DNA from 2 places in the Micromonospora sp. NPDC127501 genome. Region 1 is predicted to be linked to the other one. Evidence: riboswitches for the same ligand, from Rfam matches in the RefSeq annotation. Region 1 holds a riboswitch; the other holds the start of a gene.

Evidence for each region. A riboswitch is a leader RNA that binds a small molecule or an ion and turns the genes downstream of it on or off. The one in region 1 is predicted to bind thiamine pyrophosphate.
Region 2: linked by a shared signal. The riboswitch ahead of thiE (thiamine phosphate synthase) and the one ahead of ABTW72_RS17880 (ECF transporter S component) in region 1 are both predicted to bind thiamine pyrophosphate.

Annotation. Positions count from the first base shown of each region.
Region 1 covers NZ_JBEORJ010000007.1:68,862-79,003, reverse strand. The annotation lists gene ABTW72_RS17935 (metal ABC transporter ATP-binding protein) at 1-4, shown strand, start outside; gene ABTW72_RS17930 (metal ABC transporter permease) at 8-874, shown strand; gene ABTW72_RS17925 (ArsR/SmtB family transcription factor) at 918-1,217, shown strand; gene ABTW72_RS17920 (Fur family transcriptional regulator) at 1,214-1,612, shown strand; gene ABTW72_RS17915 (hypothetical protein) at 1,692-2,300, shown strand; gene ABTW72_RS17910 (hypothetical protein) at 2,582-2,749, shown strand; gene ABTW72_RS17905 (acyl-CoA dehydrogenase family protein) at 2,794-4,791, opposite strand; gene ABTW72_RS17900 (DUF6328 family protein) at 4,897-5,400, opposite strand; gene ABTW72_RS17895 (sugar isomerase domain-containing protein) at 5,540-6,289, opposite strand; gene ABTW72_RS17890 (AAC(3) family N-acetyltransferase) at 6,286-7,092, opposite strand; gene ABTW72_RS17885 (alpha/beta fold hydrolase) at 7,122-7,952, opposite strand; TPP riboswitch at 8,060-8,164, shown strand; gene ABTW72_RS17880 (ECF transporter S component) at 8,239-8,832, shown strand; gene ABTW72_RS17875 (ABC transporter ATP-binding protein) at 8,950-10,142, shown strand, end outside.
Region 2 covers NZ_JBEORJ010000023.1:42,415-52,556, reverse strand. The annotation lists gene ABTW72_RS32130 (thiazole synthase) at 1-183, opposite strand, end outside; gene thiS (sulfur carrier protein ThiS) at 180-380, opposite strand; gene thiO (glycine oxidase ThiO) at 371-1,537, opposite strand; gene thiE (thiamine phosphate synthase) at 1,534-2,160, opposite strand; TPP riboswitch at 2,155-2,264, opposite strand; gene ABTW72_RS32110 (ThuA domain-containing protein) at 2,578-8,409, shown strand; gene ABTW72_RS32105 (hypothetical protein) at 8,481-9,080, shown strand; gene ABTW72_RS32100 (aldo/keto reductase) at 9,233-10,142, opposite strand, start outside.

The sequences.
Region 1 (10,142 bases):
CTGACCCATGGAACTCTTCCAGTACCCCTACATGCAGCGCGCCCTGATCGGCGCACTGGTGATCGGCCTGGCCGCGCCGGCGCTCGGCATCTACCTGGTGCAGCGCCGGCTGGCGCTGATCGGCGATGGTGTGGGGCACGTGGCGCTGACCGGCGTCGGCGCGGGGTTGCTGCTCAACCGCTCGCCGGTGCTGGTCGCGGTGATCGCCGCCACCATCGGCGCGATCGCCATCGAGATCGTCCGGGCCCGTGGGCGTACCTCCGGTGACCTGGCTCTGGCCCTGCTCTTCTACGGCGGCATCGCGGGCGGCGTACTCCTGGTTGGCCTCTCCGACGCGACCAGCGCGAACCTCAACGCCTACCTGTTCGGGTCGCTGACCACCATCTCGCCCGCCGACCTGACCACCATCGCGCTGCTCGGCGCGGCGATCCTGGTCACGATGATCGCGTTGCGGCCGGCGCTCTTCGCGGTCAGTCACGACGAGGAGTACGCCCGGGTCTCCGGCCTGCCGGTCCGCACGCTGAACCTGCTGATCGCGGTCGCCACCGCGGTCACCGTGACCATCGCCATGCGGGCCGTCGGCGTGCTGCTGATCAGCGCGTTGATGGTGGTGCCGGTCGCTACCGCCCAGCAGGTCACCCGGGGCTTCCGCAGCACGATGGCCGCCGCGATGGCGCTCGGGTTCTTCGCCGCCGGTTCGGGTGTCTGGGTGGCGGCCACGGCGGACACCGCACCGGGCGCCTCGGTGGTGCTGGTGGCGATCGCGTCGTTCCTGGTGGTGGCCGTGGCCGGCGCTGTCTGGAGGGTCGTGCGCCGTCGGGCGACGCCGACCGCCGCGCCGACACCGGAACCTCACGAGGTCGTGCTGAGCTGAGCCTGGTCAGCGCGAACTCCGTGGTATTGGTTACCGTTGCAGGATGACCAGCGCGACGGGTTACGACGGGTTCGACGGGGCCAGCGAGCTGCTCCGCGCCCTGTCCGCTCCCATTCGGCTGGCCATCGTCAGTGAGCTGGCCGGCGGCGAGCGGTGCGTGCACGAGTTGGTGGAGAAGCTCGGCGCGGCGCAACCACTGGTCTCCCAGCACCTGCGGGTGTTGCGCGGAGCGGGCGTGGTGCGCGGCTCCCGCCGAGGCCGGGAGATCGCCTACAGCCTGGTCGACGAGCACGTCGCGCACATCGTGGCGGACGCGGTCAGCCACGCCGGGGAGGGATCATGAGCGAGAGCAGCGCCGCGGTGCGCAACACCCGGCAGCGTTCGGCGGTGAGCGCGCTGCTGGGCGAGATGGAGGGCTTCCACAGCGCGCAGGACCTGCACGCGATGCTGCGGCAGCGCGGCGAGCGGGTCGGCCTGACCACCGTCTACCGCACCCTCCAGGGGCTCGCCGACGCCGGTGAGATCGACGTGATGCGTCCGCCGGGCGGCGAGCACCTCTACCGCCGGTGCAGCGAGGGGCACCACCACCACCTGGTCTGCCGGGTGTGCGGGCGTACGGTCGAGGTGGCCGGCCCGGCCGTGGAGAGCTGGGCCGATCGGGTCGCCGCGCAGCACGGCTACGCCGACGTCAGCCACACCCTGGAGATCTTCGGCACCTGCCCGACCTGCCCGCGCTGACCACCACCGCCCGGTCGATCGCGATCCGGGCTCACTTCACGGCTACACCGGGCGAGGTGTTCGTGGCACGCTGGCCGGCGTGAAGATCTATGCCGATCGGTTTCCGACCGCCGCCCGTCAGTTGCTCACCGACCTGCTCGTCGTCGCCTGGGTGTACGCGGCGATCCGCGGCGCGCTGTGGCTGCACGACCTGGTGCAGAAGCTCGCCGTGCCGGGGCAGAAGTTGGAGGGCGCCGGCAGTGGGCTCGCCGACAACCTGGGCGACGCCGGCAGCAAGGTCGGCCGGGTGCCACTGGTCGGCGACGAACTCACCGCACCGTTCCAGCGCGCCGCCGACGCCGCCCGCTCGCTCGCCGACGCCGGGCGCGACCAGCAGCACCTGGTCGACCAGCTCGCCCTGGCCCTCGCCATCGCGGTGCTGATCTTCCCGCTCGGCATCGTGCTGTTCGGCTGGCTGCCGCTGCGGGTCCGTTGGATGCGCCGGGCCGGATCGGCGACGAAGCTGGCCGCCGGGCCAGCCGGCCGGGACCTGCTCGCCCTGCGCGCGCTGGCCACCCAGCCACTGGGCAAGCTGACGCGGATCGGTCCGGACGTCGCCGAGGCGTGGCGGCGCGGCGACGACGCGACCGTCGACGCCCTGGCCGCCTTGGAGCTGCGCCAACTCGGCCTACGCAGCCGGGGCCGCTAAAACCTCGTACCTCCTGCCCTGCCCCGGTCCCCCGCGCCGATCTTGCAGTTTCGGTTGTCGGTATGGGTGGGATACCCCTTGTGTCGGGACAGCAAGTGCAAGATCGCCGAGCAGGGACCGTGCGGCCCTGTCGATCAAGGAGTTGTGGTGCCTGACTTGACGTTCGGCGGGTGCTTTGTCACCCACCACAACTCGGTGATCGGCAAGGCAGGGTGGATTGACGAACTGCCGTTGCGCCGGGCGCGGGTCCAGGCCGACGATGGTGTCGTTAAAGTCGTCGGGTGTTCTACTTCCTCGTCGTCATCGCCGTCCTGCTGCTCGGCTACGCCGCCGTCCTGGTCTCCTTCGTCCGCCGGGGCAAGAAGATCCCACCTGCGGCGTACCTGGCCCTGGCCGGGCTCAACGGTCTGATCCTGGCGGGAGTCCTGGCCTGGGCGGTCTCCCGCTGAGCAACACCGCCAGCCCGCGCGACCGCGAGCCCGCGCGGCGCGGTTTACGGCTTTGGGGGGATGCGGCGGCGGACGTCCTCGGCGGTGGACGGGCCGGGTGACCAGCGGGCCACCCAGGGCAGTTCCTCGGACGGGGTGAGCACGCCCTCCTCCAGGCCCGCGTAGCGGCCGGCGAGGATGCGCTTCGCGGCGGCGGTGTCGACCGAGTCGGTGTTGTCCCAGAGTGCGGCGAACAGGGCGTCCACCCGCACCCGCGCCTGCCGGCAGAACAGGTCGGCCAGCTCGACGTTCTCCGGACGGCTGTCCCGTTCGGCGGAGGCCCGGACGCAGACCGCGGACATCGCGAACAACTCGGCGCCGATGTCCACCACCCGGCCGAGGAACGCCTGCTTACGCTCCATCTTTCCCTGCCAGCGGGACATCGCGTAGAACGTCGACCGGGCCAGCTTGCGCGACGAACGCTCCACCTGGCGCAGGTGCGCGGCGAGCGGGCCGAACTCGGCGTACGCCGACGGGCTCTGCCCCCGACCGACGGCGAGGGTGGGCAGCCACTTCGCGTAGAAGGCGCCCGCTCGCGCGCCGGCTCGGGCCTTGCGGCCCAGCCCCGCGTCCGGGTCGATGATGTCGCCGGCCACCGACAGGTGGGCGTCGACCGCCTCCCGCGCGATCAGCAGGTGCATGATCTCGGTGGAGCCCTCGAAGATCCGGTTGATCCGCAGGTCGCGCAGCATCTGCTCGACGGCGGCCGGGCGTTCGCCGCGGGCGGCCAGTGAGTCGGCCGTCTCGTAGCCGCGCCCACCCCGGATCTGGATCAGCTCGTCGGCGATCTTCCAGGCCATCTCGCTGGCGTACAGCTTGACCAGTGCCGCCTCGATCCGGATGTCGTTGCGGTCGTCGTCGGCGAGCAGGCAGCAGAGGTCGAGCATCGTCTCCATGCCGTACGTGGTGGCGGCGATGAAGGAGAGCTTCTGCGCGACCGCCTCGTGCTCTCCCACCGGCCGTCCCCACTGGACCCGGTCGGCGGCCCACCCCCGGGCCACGTTCAACGCCCACTTGCCGGCGCCCACGCACATGGCCGGCAGTGAGAGCCGGCCGGTGTTCAGAGTGGTCAGGGCGATCTTCAGCCCCTTGCCCTCGCCGCCGATGACGTTCTCGGCGGGGACGATCACGTCGTGGAACCGGGTCAGGCTGTTCTCCAGGCCGCGCAGGCCGATGAACTCGTTGCGCCGCTCGACGGTGATGCCGGGGCTGTCGCCGTCCACCACGAACGCGGTGATGCCGCCCCGACGGCCCTCGGTGGCCGGCACCCGGGCCATCACCACCAGCAGGGTGGCCACGATGCCGTTGGTGGCCCAGAGCTTCACCCCGTTGAGCCGGTAACCGGTGCCGTCCTCGGTCGGCTCGGCGATGGTGGCCAGCCGGGCCGGGTCGGAGCCGACGTCGGGCTCGGTGAGCAGGAACGCGGACACCTCGCCGGCGGCGAGCCGGGGCAGGAAGCGTTGCTTCTGCTCGGCGGTGCCGAACATCTTCAGTGGCTGCGGCACTCCGATCGACTGGTGCGCCGACAGGAGCGCGCCGATGGCCGGGCTGACCGAGCCGGCCAGCATGAGCGCCCGGCAGTAGTGCAGGTTGCTCAGCCCGAGCCCGCCGTACTTGCGGTCGATCTTCATGCCGAACGCGCCGAGGTCGGCCAGGCCGTGGAACACCGAGTCGGGTATCGACGCGTCCCGCTCGATGGCCTCCCCATCCACCTCGGAGGTCAGGAAGGCGCGGAACCGGCCAAGGAACTCCTCCGCGCGAGCCACGTCGTCCGGATCGGATCGGGGCCACGGGTCGATCAGGTCGAGCCGGAACCGGCCGAGGAACAGCTCCTTGCCGAAGCTGGGCCGGTCCCAGGTGGACTGCCGGGCGGCCTCGGCGACCTGCCGGGCCTCCTTCTCGGTGACCTGCCCGGCTTCCGCTGGCAGCGGCGCGGCGGCACCGGCGGTGGTTTCGGAGTCGGGGCCGTCCGGTGCCGGTCGGCCGTCCTGCGTCGTGGTCACGGCTGCCCCCTCGAACCTCGGTGCGGCTGCGTCGACGTGCGCGACTACCCGCCACGCTACCCCCGGTTGTTACCCAGGGGTAGCGCTGCGTGGAGATCTGCGCGATCAGCGACCGGCGATCGCGTCCGGGTCGTCGTCATCGTCGTCGATGTCGTCCTCACCCCAGTTGCGTCGCGCGAACGGCAGGATCACCCAGAACGCGAGGAACCAGATTCCGGCCAGGGCGCTGAGCACGAAGGCGATCGGCCGGTCCAACACGAAGTCGGTGATCAGCAGCACCGCGCTGACCATCGCGATCAGCATGAAGGCGAGACCGCCGGTGGCCATCCGGTGCGCGAAGCGGACCAGCTCCGGCTTGCGCCCCTGCCGGAACAGCGCCCGGTGGAACGCCACCGGCGAGATGATCAGCGCGGTGGCGGCTGCCGCCGCGAGCAACGCCACGATGTAGACGTCCCGCTGGAACTCTGTGGTCTCGGTGAACCCGTTGCTGAACGGCAGGGTGAGCAGGAAGGCGAAGAGGATCTGCACACCGGTCTGTGCGACCCGCAACTCCTGGAGCAGGTCGGCGAAGTTGCGCTGCCAACGCTGCTTGTCGGTCTCCTTGGACACGCGCTACCTCCGGTGAGACGCTACTGCCGGCGGTCCCGGCCGCCGGCAGCAACGCCAATGCCCCACCCGGCCGAGCGCGAAACAGGTTCACGACATCTGCCGTTCATCTCGGCGACGCATCTCGGCCGCCAGCACCGTGTCAGGAGCCCCGCCGGATCCGGCCCGCGTACCGAGCTTCCAGCTCGTTGTTGTGCGCGTCGCCGTCCGGGATGTTCGCCGACAGGTAGACCGGGGGCCGCTCCCCCGCCGCCAGCAACCGCGCCACCACCTCCACGGTCACCTGCTGCGCCAGCAGCGCCGCGGTGATCGAGGAGACCGCGCCGACCGCGCCGCCGCCGGGCAGGGGCAGCGTCGCGTCGCCGTACGGCGCGCCGTTGTCGAGCACCACGTCGGCGAGGTCGCTCAGCTTGCGCCCGGACGGGTGCCGGGAGGCCATCCGGCCGGAGTGCCGCGCCGAGGTGATCGCCACCAACCCGTGACCGTGCTCCTTCACCAGCGTGGCGAACTCCACCATCGCGCCGTTGACCCCGGAGTTCGAGGCGAGCACGAAGACGTCGGTGGGGCGTACCGGGGCCAGCTCGTAGAGGCGGTGCGCGACGGCCGGGTCCCGTTCCAGCAGCGGGCCCAGCCGGTCGGCCGGTTCGCCGCCGAGCAGCACCAGGTCGCGTAGCGCGATCCGGTTGGTGGGCACCAGACCGCCCGCCCGTCCGGCGATCTCCATGGCGAGGGCCTCCGAGTGCCCGGTGCCGAACGCGTGCACCACGCCGTCGGCTCGGACGGCCTCGGCGATCAGGTCGGCGGCCCGCCCCACCGCCTCCCGCTGACTGGCGGCCACCCGGCCGATCGTCTCGGTCACCACGGCCAGGTAGTCCTCGGCACTCACCGTCATACGTCCTCCGTCGTTCGATTACGAGCCAGCCAGCGCACCGCGAAGTCGACCGCCGCGCGCTGGCGCATCAACCTGCCGGTCCCGGTGCCGACCGGCGCGGTGCGTACCGCTCCGGTGGCCTCCAGGTCCCCGCCCAACGCGGCGAAGTCGTCCGCGTCGAGTCGTACGTCCTGCCACCACACCCATTCCCGACCACCGTCGGCGGTACGCACGGCAGCACCGAGCCGCTCCCGGGGCGAGCCGGGGCGGCGGTATTCAGCCAGGTGCAGCGAGGTGCTCACCGAGTGGTCCACGCCGAGCAGCAACACGTCGGCGTCGAGGTCGTAGAGGCGGGCCAGTGGGGAGCCCTCGCCGAGCATGTCGGCCAGGGTGTGCCCGGCCACCACCTGCTCGGCGGCCGGACCGAGGGCGGCGAACGACACGTGCGGATGGGAGCTGCGCAGCGCGCCGGGCCAGCCGCGGACCGTCTCGGCGAGCACACCCATGAAACGGCTCGGCGTGACCGCCGGGTCGAAGCCCGGCATCTCCGAGCGGATCAGCGGCCACCAGCCCGCCGGCACCGGCGGGTTGCGCCACTGCGCGGGGTCGCTGTTGTCGGGCGTGTGGGTGGGCACGACGATCGTGCCGTCCGGGCCGAGCGCGTCGCGCAGGGCGAGCACCACCGCGTGCGGCCCGCCGCTGACGAAGCCCAGCGGACGCAGCGAGGCGTGCACCAGCATCGTCGCTCCCGGGCGTACGCCCAGCACGCGCAGCTGCGCGGCGATCGAGCGACGGCTGCCCGGCCCGCTGGCGTCCGTCGTCACGATGGCTCTCCCTCGCGGAACCGCACGGATCAGGCCGTTCCGCCGGCTCGGGCCAGGATCGCCTCGGCGAGCGGGGCCGGTGCCGCGTCCGGGATCCAGTGACTGACCCCGGGCAGCTGCACGAAGCGGTAGTCCCCGGTGACGTTCGGCGCGCACGCCTCGGCGGCGGTGCGGCCGATGGCGACGTCCCGGTCACTCCAGACGTACGTGGTGGGCACCGCGACCGGGCCGACGGCGGCCAGGTCGGCGCGGGACATCGCCCGGTACCAGTTCAGCGCGGCCGTGAGCGCACCCGGCTCGCGCATCGGGTCGGCGTACCGGTTCACCCGGGACGTGTCGCCCACCCCGCCGAGCAGCTTGCGCAGCGCGGTGGCGTGCCACGCCAGCAGCACCTTCTCCGCCTTGTCGGGCTTGCGGAACAGCGCGATGTACGACGAGCGGGCCTTCTGTTGGGCGTCGGTGCTCAGGGCGTGCGCCATGGCCGCCGGATGCGGTACGGACACCGCGGTCAGCGTGTGCACCCGCTCGGGGTGGCGGGCGGCAACCGCCCAGGCCACGATCGCGCCCCAGTCGTGGCCGACCAGGTGCACGGCGTCCAGCCCGAGCGCGTCGAGCACCGCCACCACGTCGGTGACGAGTTCGGGGATCCGGTAGTCGGCCACCGCCGTGGGCCGGGCGCCGGGTGAGTAACCGCGCTGGTCCAGCGCGTACGTGCGCAGCCCACCCGCGTGCAGCGCCGGCGCCACGTCGTCCCACTCGCCGCTGTGCTGAGGGAAACCGTGCAGCAGCAGGACGGGTACGCCGTCCGTCGGACCGCCGACGGTCACCTCGAACGTGAAGCCTCGCGCGTCAACCCGCATGATCGGAAGCGTACCCAGCCGGCGGTCGGCCGGTCGCTCCCGCAGGTCAGGCGGATGCCCTGCTGGGCCCGCGACCGTGGTCGGTGTTAGCGTCAGCGAGACAACTTCATATCCGACAGGGGAGCGCACAGCGCTGAGAGTGCGGGCACGCCCGCAGACCCTCGAACCTGATCTGGGTAATGCCAGCGCAGGGAGTTCGGTCGACCTCCAGCCGCGCCGCAGTCCGGTGCCACCGGACGCGGCGTGCGTCTTCTCCTGGTTCGCACTCACGAACTGGGAGCAACACATGGAATCCACCACCGACACACACCGTTGGCGCACCATCGACATCGTGGTCGCCTCGGTGATCGCGGTAGCCTTCGGCGTCATCTTCTGGGCCTGGGGCCTGGTCTGGAGCGCCACCGAGGGCGCGTTCGCCTTCTTCCCGCCGGCGCAGACACTGCTCTACGGTGTCTGGCTGATGCCGGCGGTGATCGGCGGGCTGGTCATCCGCAAGCCCGGCGCCGCGCTCTACTGCGAGACCGTGGCCGCGGTCCTGTCCGCGCTGCTGGGCAGCCAGTGGGCCGGCACGGTGATCCCGCAGGGCATCGTGCAGGGCATCGGCGCCGAGCTGGCCTTCGCCGCCTTCCGGTACCGGTCGTTCCGGCTGCCGACCGCGGTGTTCGCCGGCGCGCTGACCGGCCTCAGCGCCGCCCTGTTCGACTTCTTCGTCTGGAACGTCGACTACGCGCTGACCGACTACCGCATCCCGTACGCGCTGCTCACCATCGTCAGCGCCACAGTGATCGCCGGCCTGGGCGGCTGGCTGCTGACGAACGCCCTGGCCAACACCGGCGTCCTGGACCGCTTCCCCGCAGGCCGCAACCGAGCCCTGATCTAACCCCTCACCAACTCGGGTTGATCAAGAGGTTTGCGTCAACGGAAGGCGATTTCCTGACGCAACCTCTTGATCAACCGCAGCGGGCGGGGGCGCGGTGGGCGGGAGGGGGTGGGTTTGGTGGGCGGGGTACTGCTGCGGGGGTTCGGGTGGCGGCACGCTGGGCGGCGCGCCTGGGCCGTTCGGGGGGTTGATCTGCGGGTCGAGGCTGGGGAGCGGGTTCTGCTTCTCGGACCCTCCGGGGCGGGCAAGAGCACAGTGCTCAGCGCGTTGGCCGGGCTGCTCCCCGAGGACTCCGGCGAGCAGGAGGGCACCGTCGAGATCGACGGGCTCGACCCGCGCAAGGGACGGGAACGGGTCGGCATCGTCTTCCAGGACCCGGAGACCCAACTGGTGATGGCGCGCTGCGGCGACGACGTCGCGTTCGGGCTGGAGAACCGGGGAGTGCCGGCCGACGAGATCTGGCCCCGGGTGGACGAGGCGCTGCACCGGGTCGGCTTCCCGTACTCCCGGGACCGCCACACCGCGGCGCTCTCCGGCGGCGAGCAGCAACGCCTCGCCCTGGCCGGCGCGCTGGCCCTGCGCCCCGCCCTGTTGCTGCTCGACGAGCCGACCGCCAACCTCGACCCGGCCGGAGCCGACCTGGTCCGGCACGCGGTGGCCGGCGCGCTGGACGCCGACACCACCCTCATCCTGGTCGAGCACCGGGTCGCCGAGGCACTGCCACTGGTCGACCGGGTGGTCGTCCTGGAACCGGGCGGCGGCGTCCGCGCGGACGGCACACCCGAGGCGGTCTTCGCCGCCCACGGTGCCGCCCTGGCCGCCGAGGGTGTCTGGGTGCCCGGTCACCCCATCGCGCCCCGGGCGGCCACCGCCGGCCCCGGCGACCTGTTGCTCACCGCCGACCGGCTCGGCCTGCCGCCGCGGCTGGGCTCCACCGACCTCGCGGTACGCGCCGGTGAAGCGCTCGCCGTACGCGGACCGAACGGCGCCGGCAAGTCCACCCTGGCGTTGCTGCTCGGCGGTCTGCTCCGGCCGGGCAACGGGCGGGTCACCGCGTCCGCCGAGTTGGCCGGCGCGGACCACCGCACTCCCCCACACCGGTGGCGGGCGCCCGCACTGGCCCGACGGATCGGGTCGGTCTTCCAGGATCCGGAGCACCAGTTCGTCACCAGCACGGTCTTCGACGAGCTGGCGCTGGGCCCGCGCCGCACCGGTCAACCCGAGGCGGCCGTCAAGGAGACCGTGGCCGGGCTGCTGGACCGGCTGCGGCTGGCCCGGCTCGCCGCCGCCAACCCGTACACCCTCTCGGG
Region 2 (10,142 bases), on a different contig from region 1:
TTCCAGCAGCCCACCCGTGGAGCCCGGTGCCGTGCCCACCCGGCGCAGCGCCAGGGTGACCAGCTCGGTGCCGGACGCCCGGATCGCCTGCTCCAGGACGTGCAGGTTCGCGGCACCGCCGGTGCCGAGGATCAGCCGTGAGGTGAAGGTCTCCCCACCCAGCTCGAAGGGCACGCCGCTCACCCGCCCTGCGCCGCGGTGAGCACCTCGACCCGGTCACCGTCGTGCAGTGCCCGCGCCGGCCAGCCGGCCCGGGGCACCACCTCGCCGTTGACCGCGACCGCCACCCCACGCGGCTGCGCCACGATGTCGCGGACCAGGTCCGCCACCGACGCACCGGCGGCGACGCTGCGCCCGGCCCCGTTCACCGTCAACTCCACAGGTCCCCCTCCAACGTCGGTTCAGCTCCGCCCGACGCGGCCACCGCGGTGGCGCCGCCGAAGCGGTCGGCCCGGAAGGGCGCGAGCAGCGGGTCGGGTACGCCGCCGAGCACCAGGTCGGCGATCAGGTCGGCGGTGATCGGGGTGAGCACGATGCCGTGCCGGTGGTGCCCGGTGGCGGCCAGGACGTCCGGTCGGTCGGGCAGCGGCCCGAGGATCGGCGCGTTGTCCGGGGTGCCCGGGCGCAGCCCGGCGACCGCCTCGACCAGGTCGTACTCGGCCAGCTCGGGCATCAGGTCGACCCCGGCGCGCAGCAGCCGTTGCACAGCACCGGCGGTGACAGTGGTGTCCGAGCGCTCCTCGACCGTCGCGCCGAGCACGACCTCACCGTCGGCGCGGGGCACCAGGTAGACGTGCTCGCCGTCGGCGTACCCCCGGATCACGTGCCGGAAGCCCGGCGCGACGCCGTCGGGCGCGCGTAGCCGGAGGATCTGACCCTTCACCGGCCGCACGGGCAGGCCGGTGAGCGCGGCCGCCCCGCAGCCGGCGGCGACCACGGTGACCGGTGCGTCCACATCGGACAGGGATCGGACCGGCTGCGGCACGAGCACCGCGCCGGCCCGCTGTGCGGCCGTGCGCAGCGCCGGCACCAGCAGCCGGGGGTCGACCTGATGGTCGGTGGGCGCGAGCGCGCCGCCGCGCACCCGTGGGGCGAGCGCCGGTTCGCGGTCGCGCAGCTCACTGGGGCGCAGCGGCGTCACGGGCAGACCCAACCCCTGCTGGTACGCCCACAGCCGGCGCGCCTCGGCCAGGTCGTCGCCGGTGAGCCCGACCATCAGGGTGCCCTCGGTCCGGTAGCCGATCTCGACCCCGGTCGTCTCGGTCAACTCGGCGGCGAACGCCGGCCAGCGGGCGGCGGACGCCAGCAGCAACCCGGTCAGCTGCCGCTCACCGAAGTACGCCTCGGCGACCGGGGAGAGCATGCCGGCGGCCACCGCCGACGCACCCGAGCCGGGCACCGGATCGTGCACCGCCACCCGCAGTCCACGCGCGGCGCAACGCCAGGCGATCGCCAGCCCGATCGGCCCCGCCCCCACCACTGCCACGTCCGGCCGGACCCGGTCGCTCGACGGCGGTGACGGGGACCGGCCGGTCAGCACGTCAGGGCCTCGATCAGCTCGGCGGTTGCCCGTGCCGGGTCGGCTGCGGCGGAGAGGGCACCGACCACCGCCACCCCGTACGCCCCGGCAGCCCGCAGCGCCGGCACCCGGGCGGCGGTCACTCCGCCGATCGCGATGACCGGAACGTCGACGGCGTCGACGACGGCGCGTACCCCGGCGGGCCCGATGGGGTCCGGCAGGCCGGTCTTGGTGCTGGTGGTGTGACACGGCCCGACGCCCAGGTAGCTGGCGCCCGCCGCGACGGCCTCGCGCGCCGGGCCCGGCGCGCGAGCGGTGGCGCCCAACACACCGGTGGGGCCGAGCACCCGGCGGGCGGCGGCGACCGGCAGATCGTCGGCGCCGACGTGCCCACCGGCGGCGCCCACCGCCAGCGCCACGTGCAACCGGTCGTTGACCAGGCAGGTCGCCCGGTACGACGCGCAGAGCGCGAGCACCCGCCTGGTCAGGTCGTACGCCTCGCGGTCGGTGGCGGAATCCTCGACCCGGACCTGCACCACCAGGTCGGCGTGGGCCACGGTGAGGGCGGCGCGAACCACGACGAGTGGGTCGCGACCGGGTCGGGTGTCGGTGATGAGATGCAATCGCCCCAGGGACGGCACGGCAACGCTCCTCCCTGCGCCGGCATTACCCGGATCAGGTTCGACGGTCGGGGGCTGTCAGCCCCCCTCTCAGCCCGGTACACCGGGCTCCCGTGGGTTACTTGCGTGTCACCGTACGACAGATCCGCCGGCCTGCCAAGGCGCGGGGTCGGCGGTGGCGGCTGACCGGACCGCGTCAAAAACGAGCGAGATCCAATGGGGCACTTCATACGGTCCTGTTCGGAATGTCGCCCCCCGTTGCAGAACCGTTACCCGTCTGCATCTTGCCCGACATCGAGCGAGCCGAATTAATTTGTTCAGCGATTCGACAAAATGTCGGTGGGGGCACCCTGGCACGGTGTGACCACCGGCTCCATCAGGGACGGCCTTCGGCGAGCCGACTCCCGCGAGCTCTGTCACTACGACACAGGAGGCGGCGTGTCCCGTTCTCGTCGTGCCCGCGTACCCATCACCGCAACCCTGATCTCCCTGGCCATGGCCTCGACCACCCTGTTCGGCGCGCCCGCGCAGGCGGCCGCCCAGGTTCCCCCACGGGATGCGAAAGCCGCAGCCCCGGTCAGCCAGGTGGCGCCGAAGGCGCCAAAGGCCGCGGCCGATCCCTTCTCCGTCCTCGTCTTCTCCAAGACCGCCGGCTTCCGGCACGACTCCATCCCCACCGGCATCGCCGCCATCCAGCAACTCGGCGTCGACAACGGATTCACGGTGGACAACTCCGAGGACGGCGCCGCATTCAACGACGCCAACCTGGCGAAGTACAAGGCGGTGATCTGGCTCTCCACCACCGGTGACGTGCTCAACGCCGACCAGCAGGCGGCGTTCGAGCGCTACGTGAAGGCCGGCGGCGGCTACGTCGGCATCCACGCCGCGTCGGACACCGAGTACAGCTGGGCCTGGTACGGCGACCTGGTCGGCGCGTACTTCGCCAACCACCCGCAGAACCAGCAGGCCACGGTCAAGGTGGAGGACCACGCCCACCCGTCCACGGCCGGGTTGCCGGACCGGTGGTCCCGGTTCGACGAGTGGTACAACTACCAGACCAACCCCCGGCCGGACGTGCACGTGCTGGCCAGCCTGGACGAGAAGAGCTACACCGCCGGTGCCGGCGCGATGGGTGCGGACCACCCGATCGCCTGGTGCCAGGACTACGACGGTGGCCGCTCCTGGTACACCGGCGGCGGGCACACCCGGGAGTCGTACGCCGAGCCCGAGTTCCTCTCCCACCTGCTCGGCGGCATCCGCACCGCGGCCGGTGTCGAGAACGCCGACTGCGGCGCCTCGAAGACCTCGAACTTCGAGAAGGTCACGCTGGACAGCAACACCAGCAACCCGATGGAGCTGGACGTCGCCCCCGACGGGCGTGTCTTCTACATCGAACGCGACGGTCGCGTGCAGATCGTGAAGCCGGACACCGGCAACACCGTCACCGCCGTCGACCTGGACGTCTTCACCGGTAACGAGGACGGCCTCATCGGCATCCGGCTCGACCCGGACTTCGCCACCAACAAGTGGGTGTACCTGTACTACGCCCCGAACGACGGGGTCACCCGCAACCTGCTGTCCCGTTTCACGGTGACCGGCGACACCATCGACCTGGCCAGCGAGAAGCAGGTGCTACGGGTCGACACGCAGCGCAACACCTGCTGCCACGCCGGCGGCAGCATGGCCTTCGACGGTGACGGCAACCTCTACCTGGCCACCGGCGACAACACCAACCCGTTCGAGTCGAACTCGTACTCGCCGCTCGACGAGCGGTCGGGCCGCCAGGACTACGACGCGCAGCGCACCTCCGCCAACACCAACGACCTGCGCGGCAAGGTGATCCGGATCCACCCGGAGGACGACGGGACGTACACCGTTCCGGCGGGCAACCTCTTCGCGCCGGGCACCGAGAAGACCCGTCCCGAGATCTACGCGATGGGCTTCCGCAACCCGTTCCGGATCGGCACCGACCCGAAGACCAACACGCTGTACGTCGCGGACTACGGCCCGGACGCCAACGCGGACAACCCGAACCGGGGCCCCCGCGGTCTGGTCGAGTGGAACGTCGTCACCCCGGGCAACTACGGCTGGCCGTACTGCACGGGCACGAACGAGGCGTACAACGACTACACGTTCCCGTCCGGCCCGAGCGGTCCGAAGTTCGACTGCGCGGCCCCGGTGAACAACTCGCCCAACAACACCGGTCTGACCAACCTCCCGCCGGTGGTCCCGGCGACCGTCGACTACGGGTACGCCGGTGACGCGCGTTACCCGGAGATCGGTGGCGGCGGCGCCCCGATGGGCGGCCCGGTCTACCGCTACGACGCCGACCTGAACTCGAACCGCAAGTGGCCGGCGTACTACGACGGCAAGGCTCTGCTCGGCGAGTGGAACCAGAACAAGATGTACACCATGCAGCTGACCCCCGACGGCAAGTCGTTGGTGGACATCAACCAGCTGCTCACCGGCATGAGCATGGTCCGGCCGATGGACTTCGAGTTCGGCCCGGACGGGGCGCTGTACCTGATCGAGTGGGGCAGCGGCTTCGGCGGCAACAACGACAACTCGGGCGTCTACCGGATCGACTACACCGCCGGTGACCGCGCCCCGATCGCCGCGGCGTCCGCCAACCCGACCTCGGGTCCGGCGCCGCTGACGGTGACCTTCTCCAGCGCCGGTTCCCGAGACCCGGACGGTGGCACGCTCACCTACGCCTGGACGTTCGGCGACGGGCAGACCTCGACCGAGGCCAATCCGACCCACACGTACGCCACGGCGGGCAACTACACCGCCCAGCTCACCGTCACCAACCCCAAGGGCCGGACCGCGGTGGCCAACGTGCCGGTCACCGTGGGCAACACCGCGCCGACGGTCTCCATCGAGTTCCCACCGGACGGCGGCTTCTTCAACTGGGGTGACCAGGTCCGCTACTCGATCAAGGTGACCGACCCCGAGGACGGGCAGATCGACTGTGACCGGGTGCAGCTTCAGGTGCTGCTCGGTCACGACGAGCACGCTCACCCGCTGGAGCAGCACACCGGCTGCACCGGCACCGTCCAGACGTCGCTCGCCTCCGGGCACGGCGCCGAGGCGAACGTCTTCGCGGTCTTCGAGGCGACCTACACCGACGAGGGTGGTGCCGGCGGTGCCGGTGCCCTGACCGGTCGGCAGATCGAGGTCCTTCAGCCGAAGCAGAAGCAGGCCGAGTACTTCACCGCCACCGGGCGTGCCCCGGTGAGCACCGGCGGTGGCGACCCCGGCGTGCAGCGGGAAGCCGGCGCCGACACCGCCGGTGGCGGCCAGAGCGTCGCGTTCATCGAGGACGGTGACTGGTGGTCGGTCGCTCCGGCGGACCTGACCAACATCACCGAGATCCGCTTCCGGGCCGCCTCCGCCGCCGCCGGCGGTCGGATCGAGGTTCGCGCGGGTGCGGTTGACGGACCGGTGGTCGCCACGGCCGTCGTACCGTCGACCGGCGCGTGGCAGACGTACACGGACGTGAGCGCACCGGTCACCGGCGCCGCGAGCGGCTCGCTGTACTTCCTGGCCCGCGATCCGAACGGCGGAACGGGTTCGCTGTTCAACGTCAACTGGATGGACTTCGTCGGCCGCGGTGTCACCGAGAACGGGCCGCCGGTGGTCAGCGCCACGGCCACCCCGGCCACCGGCACCGCACCGGTCACCGTCGCCTTCGACGGCACGGCCACCGACGCCGAGGGCGACACCCCGTTGACGTACGCCTGGGACTTCGGTGACGGAGGCTCGGCGACCACAGTGGACGCCAGCCACACCTACACCAGCCCGGGCACCTTCACGGCCACCCTCACGGTGACCGACAGCAAGGGCGCCAAGTCGTACGCCACCGTGCCGGTGCGGGTCGACGCGCCGGACACGTCCTGCTTCGGGGCGCGTTCGGACGACTTCAACGGCAACAGCCTCGACAAGGAGCGCTGGACCAGCGTCGTCCGGGAGAACCAGCTCTACTCGCTCAGTGGCGGGGCGCTGCGACTGCCCACCGGCGTGGGTGACCTCTACGGCGCTCGCAACGACGCCACCAACCTGGTGCTCCAGGCGGCCCCGACCGGCGCGTGGGAGATGACCACCAAGGTCACCCTGCCGGTGACGGCCAACTACCAGCAGGCCGGCCTGCTGGTGTACGGCGACGACGACAACTACGCCAAGCTGGACCTGCTGTACAACGGCAGCCGGCGGGTGGAGTTCATCCGGGAGACGGCGGGCACGCCGCGCAACGAGTCTGCCGACGCCACCAACGCGCCTGCCGGTGACACCGTGTACCTGCGGGTCACCAGCGACGGGACGAACCTGACCGCGGCCGTCTCGGCCGACGGACAGACGTTCACCGCGGTCGGTCGTTCGGCAGCGCTGGCCGGCATCACCAACCCGCGGATCGGGGTCTTCGCGCTCAACGGTGGCACCGAGGCACCGGTTGTCGACGCGGCCTTCGACTCGTTCCAGGTGACGCCGGACGCTCCGGCCGGGCCGGTCGACCCGTCGGACGAGTTCACCGGCAGCACGTTGGACAAGTGCCGGTGGGACGCGATCCTGCGGGAGGACCCGACCGGTTACCGGGTCACCGGTGGCGCGTTGCGGATCGACGTGCCCAACGGTGACATCTACGGCACCGACAACACCGGGCCGAAGAACTTCATCCTCCAGACCGCGCCGTCGGGCGACTGGACCCTGGAGACGAAGGTCGACGGCAGTCTGCTGAACGAGCAGTACCAGCAGGCCGGTCTGCTCGTGCAGGCCGACGACGACAACTACCTGAAGTTCGACTTCATCGCGGACAACCAGGCCGGCTCGGCGGTGACGCGGCGGATCGAGTTCCGCAGCGAGATCGCCGGTACGGTGCAGAACCCGCAGCCGGAGGTGACCAACCTGACCTCGGCGGTGTGGCACCTGCGGTTGGCGCGTGTCGGCAACACGTTCACCGCGTCGTACTCGGCGGACGGGACGACCTGGACCGCGTTGGAGGCGCTGACCAACACCGCGGTGGGTGCCACCCCGAAGGTGGGGCTGTTCACCCTCGGCGCCAACCAGACGGCGTCGAAGACCGCCTCGTTCGACTACTTCCGGCTCAGCACGAAGGTGGCCGACGAGACGGCGCCGGTGACCACCGCGGCGGTTTCCGGCACCCCGACCGACGGGTGGCACACCGGGCCGGTGACGATCACGCTCACCGGTGCCGACGAGGCCGGCGGTAGCGGGCTCGCCGGTACGGAGTACCAGCTGGACGGGGCCACCACCTGGACGGCGTACACCGCTCCGGTGGCGGTCAGCGGGGACGGCGAGCACGAGCTCCGGTTCCGCTCGACGGACAAGGCCGGCAACGTGGAGGCGACCAAGACCGTCTCGGTCAAGATCGACGCCACCGCGCCGGTGACCTCGGCGACGTTCGCTCCGGCGAACGACGCCGGTTGGCACAACGGGACCATCCCGGTCGTGCTGGCCGCTACCGATGCCGGTTCCGGCGTCAAGACGGTGGAGTGGTCGCTGGACGGGGGCGCGTGGGCGCCGTACTCGACGCCAATCGAGGTGACCGGTGACGGGCAGCACGAGCTGCTGTTCCGCTCGGCGGACAAGGCGGGCAACGTCGAGACGCTGAAGTCGGCGGTGCTTCGCATCGACGGCACCAAGCCGACGCTGCTGGTGTCCGGGCTGGCCGACGGCCAGCTCTACGGCGACAGCCAGGACGTCCGGGTGGCCTGGCAGGCCGTCGACCCGACCTCGGGCATCGCCAGCGTGGTCGGTCAGCTCGACGGCCAGGCGTACACCAGTGGCACCCTGCAGGCCATGTACGACCTGTCGCTCGGCCTGCACGAGCTGACCGTTACCGCGACCGACAAGGCGGGCAACAAGACCACCTCGACGGTCCGGTTCTTCGTCACCACCTCGTTCCGGGACATGCAGGGTCTGCTGGACCGGTTCAAGGCGACGGGGCGGCTCTCGACCAAGGCGCACAAGCAGCTGTCGAACAAGCTCGACGCTGTTCGCGCGTCCGAGGCGGCCGGCGACGACAAGGCTGCCGTCCGGCAGCTGACCGCGTTCCGGACGCTCGCCAGCGACGCCACGCTGGTGCCCGAGGCGGAGGTCCGGGACGTTCTGATCCGGGACGCCGACGCCATGATCGTTCGGCTCGGCGGCGCGGCCAGCAAGGCCGGGGTCAAGGCGAACGGCGGCGACTCGGTCAAGGGCACCGGGCGGCTCGGTGGCGATGCCACCCGGCTGGCACCCGGTCGCCAGCTCTGATCCGACGGGGCCCCTTCCCGGCGCTGCGGCGTCGGGGAGGGGCCTCCCTCATCGGTAGGGAGGAGATGTCCGTGACGGGTATCCGCAAGGTGGTGGCCGCCGTGTTCGTCGGGCTGGCCCTGACCCTGTCCGCCGCCGCCCCGGCGGCGCAGGCCGCTCAGGCCGCCCCGGCGGCGCAGGCCGCTCAGGCCGCCCCGGCGGCGCAGGCCGCTCAGGCCGCCCCGGCGGCGCAGGCCGACAAGCTCAAACTCACTGTGGCCGGCGACGGGGCTCAGGGCGTCACCATCCAGGCCACCTACGCCGATGGCCGCCGGCTGGAACAGGTGGTGCGGTTGGTCCTGACCGCCACCGGCCCGGACGGGCAGCGGGTCGGGCCGGTGCAGCTCGAACCGCAGCCCGAGGGGCAGGGTTTCTACAGCAGCGGCCCGGTGCTCTCCACCGGCACGTGGAAGGTGTCGGTGAACTCCCCCGCTCCGCTTCAGAGCAAGGCCACCGCCACGGTCCAGGCTAAGGCGGCGCAGTCACCGCCGGCGCCCGCGCCGGTCGCGGTGACCAAGCCAGCGGACGGCGGGGCGGGCACCGGTTGGTGGCCGCTCGCGGCGGCCGGTCTCGTGCTCGTCGCCGCGGCCATGGGGGTGGCCATGCTCTTCGGCCGCCGCCGCACCGACTGACCACACAGCATGCAACGACACCGGGCCGGGCCGCGACGAGCGGCCCGGCCCGGCGTCGTCTGATCGACTGTGCTCGACTCGGCATCCTTGACGTCGGGGCTTCCCGGACCGCAGGTCACCCCGACGTCAAGAAACGCGAGTGGATCAGGCCCTCAGAGGACGGCGCGCAGCGCTGCCAGATCGTCGTCGCTGGGCTCCCAGGTGCCGGCGGCGGCGTTGGCGCGCACCTGCTCCGGCGTGGTGGCACCGGCGATCACCGAGGTCACCGCCGGCTGGGCGGCCAGCCCGCCGATCGCCACCTGGAGCATCGTCAGCCCCCGCTCGGTCGCGTACGCCTCGATCGCCTCGATGGTGTCCCAGTCGGCAGCGGCGAGCCGCTCCGCGTACCGGCCGCCGCCGGAGAGACGGCTGCCGGCCGGCGGCTGAGCCTCGCGCTTGTACTTGCCGGTGAGCAGACCGTTGGCGAGCGGGAAGAACGGCAGCATGCCGAGGCCGAACCGCTCACACGCCGGGATCACCTCGGCCTCCACCGAGCGCTCCAGCAGGCTGTAGTGGTTCTGGGCGCTGATGAAGCGGGACCGACCGTTGGACGAGGCGACCCAGTCCGCGTCGGCGATCTGCCAGCCGGCGAAGTTGGAGTTGCCCAGGTAGCGCACCTTGCCGTCGCGGACCAGGTCGTCCAGGGCGGCGAGGGTCTCGTCGATCGGGGTGCCCGGGTCGGGCTCGTGCATCTGGTACAGGTCGATGTGGTCGGTGCCGAGCCGGCGCAGCGACGCCTCCACGGCGCGGGCGATGTAGCGCCGCGCACCACGCGCGCCGTAGTCCGGCCCGTTGAGGCCGTTCATGTCCATGCCGAACTTGGTGGCCACCACCACGTCGTCCCGGCGACCCTTGAGCGCCTGCCCGAGCAGCTCCTCTGAGCCGCCCTGCGGCTCACCGTAGATGTCGGCAGTGTCGAAGAGGGTGATCCCGGCGTCCAGGGCGGCGTCCACCACCGCCCGGGTGCCGTCGAGGTCGAGCTTGCGGCCGAAGTTGTTGCAGCCGATGCCGACCACTGACACC